2 regions of the Staphylococcus sp. Marseille-Q1834 genome follow, and region 1 is predicted to be linked to the other one. Evidence: a T-box and tRNA genes for the amino acid it is inferred to sense, from the RefSeq annotation. Region 1 holds a T-box; the other holds one or more tRNA genes.
The links. The T-box of region 1 lies ahead of tyrS (tyrosine--tRNA ligase). A T-box ahead of a tRNA ligase gene usually reads a tRNA of that ligase, here a tRNA-Tyr.
Positions count from the first base shown of each region.

Region 2: it encodes a tRNA-Tyr, which carries the amino acid that the T-box ahead of tyrS (tyrosine--tRNA ligase) is inferred to sense. The anticodon was not compared.

Region 1 covers NZ_CAKASN010000003.1:3,555-6,973, forward strand. The annotation lists gene LIX58_RS12320 (YerC/YecD family TrpR-related protein) at 9-362, opposite strand; gene tyrS (tyrosine--tRNA ligase) at 403-1,656, opposite strand; T-box leader at 1,708-1,917, opposite strand; gene nhaC (Na+/H+ antiporter NhaC) at 1,966-3,351, opposite strand.
Region 2 covers NZ_CAKASN010000001.1:1,655,313-1,658,731, forward strand. The annotation lists rRNA gene LIX58_RS08175 (23S ribosomal RNA) at 1-933, shown strand, start outside; rRNA gene rrf (5S ribosomal RNA) at 1,003-1,117, shown strand; tRNA gene LIX58_RS08185 (tRNA-Asn) at 1,130-1,204, shown strand; tRNA gene LIX58_RS08190 (tRNA-Glu) at 1,206-1,280, shown strand; tRNA gene LIX58_RS08195 (tRNA-Val) at 1,288-1,363, shown strand; tRNA gene LIX58_RS08200 (tRNA-Tyr) at 1,374-1,457, shown strand; tRNA gene LIX58_RS08205 (tRNA-Gln) at 1,464-1,538, shown strand; tRNA gene LIX58_RS08210 (tRNA-Lys) at 1,542-1,614, shown strand; gene LIX58_RS08215 (ISL3 family transposase) at 1,816-3,132, shown strand; gene cdaA (diadenylate cyclase CdaA) at 3,258-3,419, shown strand, end outside.

The sequences.
Region 1 (3,419 bases):
GGTTAAAGTTAAATAAATTTATTAATTCTATTAAGAAAATCCAAAAAATTTTCATCTCCATATTCTATGGTTCTTTTGACTCTTGAAATAGTTAACGTAGAGGTTAACAATTCTTTTTCAATAGCTGAGTAAGTATATCCATGTAAAATTCTTTCAGCAATAGCTAAGCGTTGTGCTAAAGCTTTAATTTCTTTATCAGTACATAATGCATTAAAAAAAGATGAACATTCATCTAAATTATTTATACTAATTATTACATTGAACAGTCTATTTATATTTTTTTCATTATTTCTAACTATAGTAATCTTTCCCTTCAAATAGTATAAATAGTATAATAAAAAGGTTGGGATGTATGTATTCAACCCAACCTTGCTAAAAATAATTTAATAAAAATATTATTTATTAAATTACTTTAACTAAGAAATAATTCTTTTTACCTCTTCTTACTATTACATATTTACCATCAAACTCAAGAGTAGGATTAACTAAAAAATTAATATCATTTATTCTTTCACCATTAATGCTAATAGCTCCATTTTTCACATCTTCTCGTGCTTGTCTTTTTGATGGTTCACATTGAATATCAACTAACCAGTCTACTATATTTTTAGTATCCTTAGTAGTTTCACAAGAAGGCATATTTTCTAAACCTTGTTCTATTTCATGAACAGTTAATTTTTTTACATCTCCAGAAAATAAAGCTTGCGTAATTTTTTGAGCTTCTTTTAAAGATTTTTCATCATGAACAAATTTTGTTACTTCTTCAGCTAATCTTTTTTGGGCTTCTCTTTTTTCAGGTTCTTTTTTCACTTTATCTTCTAATACATCAATTTCTTCTTTATCTAAAAATGTAAAGAATTTTAGATATTTAATAACATCTCGATCATCTTGGTTTAACCAAAATTGATAAAATTCATATGGAGAAGTACGTTTAGGATCTAACCATATTGCACCACCAGCTGTTTTTCCAAATTTAGTACCATCAGCTTTTAACATTAAAGGTATAGTTAAACCAAATGCTTTTGCTTCAGTTCCTTCTTTTTTTCTAATTAAATCCAATCCAGATGTTATATTTCCCCATTGATCAGCTCCTCCTATTTGTAATTGAACATTATGTTGTTTAAATAGGTATAAAAAATCAATGGATTGTAAAATTTGATAAGCAAATTCTGTAAAAGAAATACCTTTTTCTAATCTACTTGCTACAATATCTTTAGCTAACATTGTATTAATATTAAAATCTTTTCCATAACTTCTTAAAAATTCTAATAATGATAAATTAGAAAGCCAATCATAATTGTTTACTATAGTAACATTTGCATCACTACCAAATAATTTTTTCATTTGATTAGAAAGACCTTTAACATTTTCTTGTACAGTTTCAAGTGTTTGCAAAGATCTTTCAGAAGTTCTACCGCTAGGATCCCCAATAGTTCCAGTAGCTCCTCCTATTAAAATAAAAGGTTTATGTCCAGCTAATTGAAATCTTTTCATCATCATAAAAGGAATTAAATGTCCAATATGCATACTTCCACCGGTAGGATCTACGCCACAATATAAAGATATACTATTGTTTTCTACTAACTCACGTAATCCTTCTTCATTTGTTTGTTGATTAATAGCATTTCTCCATTTTAATTCATCAATAATATTCATTTTTATCCTCTCCAATAAATATATTAAAAAAGCCCCTAAGTCTATAATAGACTTAGGGACGATTTTTCGTGGTACCACCCAAATTCATACATAGTTATTAGAACCTCTATGTATCTCAACAACCTATAACGTGGTAAATCGTATCTTAAAAGATAAAAGCTCCAGAATGTAATTCAAACTAAAATATATATTAATTTACACCAACCATTAACTCTCTTTAAATTATATTATAGTTCTACTAAATTCTTTCATCGCAACATTTTAAATTAACTACATTATTACTCTAATTTGAAAAATAATCAAGTGATTTTAACTTTTATTCACTTTATTTTTTAATGTTAATCCTAAAAGGATAGTAATTATAGGGCAAACTAATGGAAAAAATGCATATGGCAGATATTCTAAAGTATTAACTTTTAATGTACCCATAATAAACGTTCCACTCACTCCCCATGGAATAATAGCATTTACTGCAGTACCAGCATCAGCTAAGGTTCTTGTTAAGTATTTTTTAGATAATCCTAATGAATCAAAAGAATTTTTAAAAGTTTTTCCCGGAAGTATAATAGATAAATATTGTTCACCTACTAATATATTAATCATTATTGAACTTAAGGCAGTTAAACCAATTAATTTAGGTGCATTGTTAACAAAATCTTTTATTTTATCAATTAATGTTGAGATAATTTCAAATTTAATTAAAAGACCGCCTAATGCTAAAGCTAATATAATTAAGCAAGCTGATCCTAACATACTCATTATTCCACCACGAGATAAAAGGTTGTCTAAACTTTTATCTCCAGTATTAGCTACATATCCATTCATAACAGTAGTAGATATTTTTTGAATACTTAAATTAGGATTGTTAATTATCGATAAAATTATTGCTACTGTTGATCCGACCAATAATGTTGGAATAGCAGGTATTTTTTTCCAAGCAAACACAAAAAGAAAAGCTAATGGTAATAAAGAAATAAATGAAATATTAAAACCATTATTTAAATGATTTATCATCTCATTAAGACTATTTAAGTTAGATGATAAATGCGGAGTACCTAGTAAAATATAACCAAATATACTTATAATAAATGCTGGTATAACAGTCCACATAATATTTGATATATGTGTAAATAAATCAATTTCCCCAATACCAGCAGCTAAATTAGTCGTATCAGATAAAGGCGATATATTGTTCCCTAAAAAAGCTCCAGATACAATTGCTCCAGCAGTCATAGCACTATTAAAACCTAGAATATGACCAATACCTAAAAAAGCAATACCCATAGTTGAAATAGTAGTAAAAGAACTACCTACAGTTATACCTATCAAACTACAAACTATAAACACAGTGGGTAAAAAAAACTTTACTGAAATAATTTTAAATCCATATACCATTATAGTAGGTATAGTTCCTGACATAATCCATGTTGAAACTAAAACACCTATTAGTATAAAAATAATTATAGGTATAATTCCTGATTTTATTCCATCTTGTATTCCATCATGTATTTCGTCCCAAGTAAATCCTTTAATTTTACCGTAGAATAGCAATAACATAAGTACTAAGAGAATTGGAACATGGGGAGAAAGTTTTTGAAATATAATCAAATACCCTAATATAGCTAATAAAAGAATTAATATAATTAGGCTCTCTATAAAAGAAAATTTGTTCTTTTTATGTGTTTTTAATTTCATAAAAACTCCCCCTAAATGTGCATCAATAAAATATAAAAGTCATCTGTAATAAACTCACTATACATCTC
Region 2 (3,419 bases), on a different contig from region 1:
GCACGAAAGGCGTAACGATTTGGGCACTGTCTCAACGAGAGACTCGGTGAAATCATAGTACCTGTGAAGATGCAGGTTACCCGCGACAGGACGGAAAGACCCCGTGGAGCTTTACTGTAGCCTGATATTGAAATTCGGCACAGCTTGTACAGGATAGGTAGGAGCCTTTGAAGCGTGAGCGCTAGCTTACGTGGAGGCGCTGGTGGGATACTACCCTAGCTGTGTTGGCTTTCTAACCCGCACCACTTATCGTGGTGGGAGACAGTGTCAGGCGGGCAGTTTGACTGGGGCGGTCGCCTCCTAAAAGGTAACGGAGGCGCTCAAAGGTTCCCTCAGAATGGTTGGAAATCATTCATAGAGTGTAAAGGCATAAGGGAGCTTGACTGCGAGACCTACAAGTCGAGCAGGGTCGAAAGACGGACTTAGTGATCCGGTGGTTCCGCATGGAAGGGCCATCGCTCAACGGATAAAAGCTACCCCGGGGATAACAGGCTTATCTCCCCCAAGAGTTCACATCGACGGGGAGGTTTGGCACCTCGATGTCGGCTCATCGCATCCTGGGGCTGTAGTCGGTCCCAAGGGTTGGGCTGTTCGCCCATTAAAGCGGTACGCGAGCTGGGTTCAGAACGTCGTGAGACAGTTCGGTCCCTATCCGTCGTGGGCGTAGGAAATTTGAGAGGAGCTGTCCTTAGTACGAGAGGACCGGGATGGACATACCTCTGGTGTACCAGTTGTCGTGCCAACGGCATAGCTGGGTAGCTATGTATGGACGGGATAAGTGCTGAAAGCATCTAAGCATGAAGCCCCCCTCAAGATGAGATTTCCCAACTTCGGTTATAAGATCCCTCAAAGATGATGAGGTTAATAGGTTCGAGGTGGAAGCGTGGCGACACGTGGAGCTGACGAATACTAATCGATCGAAGACTTAATCAATTTTTTCAAAATTTTGCGACGCAAAATCTTTACTTACTATCTAGTTTTGAATGTATAATCATTCACTTGTCTGGTGACAATAGCAAGGTGGTCACACCTGTTCCCATGCCGAACACAGAAGTTAAGCTCCTTAGCGCCGATGGTAGTTGGATTTACGTTCCGCTAGAGTAGGACGTTGCCAGGCATATCATATTATTCCGCAGTAGCTCAGTGGTAGAGCTATCGGCTGTTAACCGATCGGTCGTAGGTTCGAATCCTACCTGCGGAGCCATGGCTCCTTGGTCAAGCGGTTAAGACACCGCCCTTTCACGGCGGTAACACGGGTTCGAGTCCCGTAGGAGTCACCATTTTGTTGGAGAATTAGCTCAGCTGGGAGAGCATCTGCCTTACAAGCAGAGGGTCGGCGGTTCGAACCCGTCATTCTCCACCATTTATAAGTCGGAGGGGTAGCGAAGTGGCTAAACGCGGCGGACTGTAAATCCGCTCCTTCGGGTTCGGCAGTTCGAATCTGCCCCCCTCCACCATCTTAATGGGCTATAGCCAAGCGGTAAGGCAACGGACTTTGACTCCGTCACGCGCTGGTTCGAATCCAGCTAGCCCAGCCATTAGAGCCATTAGCTCAGTTGGTAGAGCATCTGACTTTTAATCAGAGGGTCAGAGGTTCGAATCCTCTATGGCTCACTCACAAGCATCCCAATTTGGGATGCTTTTTTTGTTATCTAAAGGTTTTGACAACAATATAAATAAATTTGGCTCTATAATAAATTGGACTGATGACTAAAAATCATCAGTCAAATTTTTATGTTTTGAATACAAAAATAGCGCAATTACCTCTATAATTATTAGCTACCACACCAAATAAAAAAGAAAGGTAATGCGCCTATGTGTAAGTCTATATTAAATACATTAAGAATTAAAGATAAAAATCTAAATTTTTCAGATGAAGTGACTGAGAAAAAATATAAAGGACGAAAGAGTTTGTTTTACTATGCAGAGCTTACTTATCAACCTACACATTGTGAAAACTGTTTAACTAAAAACGAAAATTTCTCTATAGTGAAAAATGGGAAGAAAACTTCAACGATTACTTTACTTAAAATTATGGAAATACCTGCTTATTTAAAGCTTCAAAAACAAAGATTTTATTGTAAAACATGTGATAGTTATTTTACTGCTAAATCTAATATTGTCGACGATTATTGTTTTATTTCTAACAAAACAAAACTTGCAGTTTTAGATAAAGTACAAGAATACCGCTCTCAAAAATCTATCGCTAAGTCATGCTTAGTATCATCAATGACTGTATCTAGAGTGATTAATCAAGCGGCAAGCGACGTAGGTCAGTCTTCTTTTGATGCTTTACCTGAACACTTAATGATGGACGAATTTAAAAGTGTTAAAAATGTAATTGGAAAAATGAGTTTTATTTATGCAGATGCTGTATCACACCGCATCGTAGATGTGGTAGCGGATCGTAAGTTAAAATCGCTGAAAGATCATTTTTATCGTTATTCTTTGAAACTAAGACAAAAAGTCAAAACTGTAACGATTGATATGTATGAACCCTATATGTCGCTAATCAAACAATTATTTCCTAATGCGAAGATTATTATTGATCGTTTCCATATTGTTCAATCTTTAAATCGAGCGTTAAATATGTCTAGAGTTCATATAATGAATTGTTATAGAACCTCTAATAGACCGCTTTACAATAAATATAAAAGTTATTGGAAACTATTTCTTAAACCTTTTGAAACGCTAGAGGCATTTAATTATCGTAAAGTCCGTTTATTTAAAGAGTGGAAAACCGAAAAAGGAATTATGAATTACTTATTAAGTGTAGACGTTGAATTATTTAATACATATCACTACGTTCATGAGCTAAGACGATTATTAAAAGAAAACCAAATAGAGAAATTTACTCATAAACTCTTTTCTATTCATCTTTCAGATGTGTGTCCTAGATTACGCCCAGTCATTAGAACTTTAAGAAGATTAACAGCTTTCATTGAAAACTCCATGATATATTCTAACCTGACCAACGGTCCGTTAGAAGGAATTAATAATAAAATCAAACTCATTAAAAGGGTATCTTTTGGTTATAGAAATTATGATAATTTACGTAATCGAATTATTATAACTTCGCGACTATTTGCCTCAACAACAAAAAAAGAGATTAAACAACCTAAGGTTGCTTAATCTCAATATTAGGACTCATCAGTCCGATTTGACGTAGAGCCATAAATTTTTAATTGTTCATATGACAGTTAGTATTTTCATTGGTATAATTAGGACTATGGAAAAATATATTCGGAGGAGATGCTATGGATTTTTCCAACTTTTTTGATAATCTAAGTACATTAAAAATAATTACAAGTGTACTTGATTTACTTATCGTATGGTATGTCCTTTATCTTCTCATTACTGTATTTAAGGGTACTAAGGCTATTCAGCTACTTAAAGGTATTTTATTTATAGTTATTGGT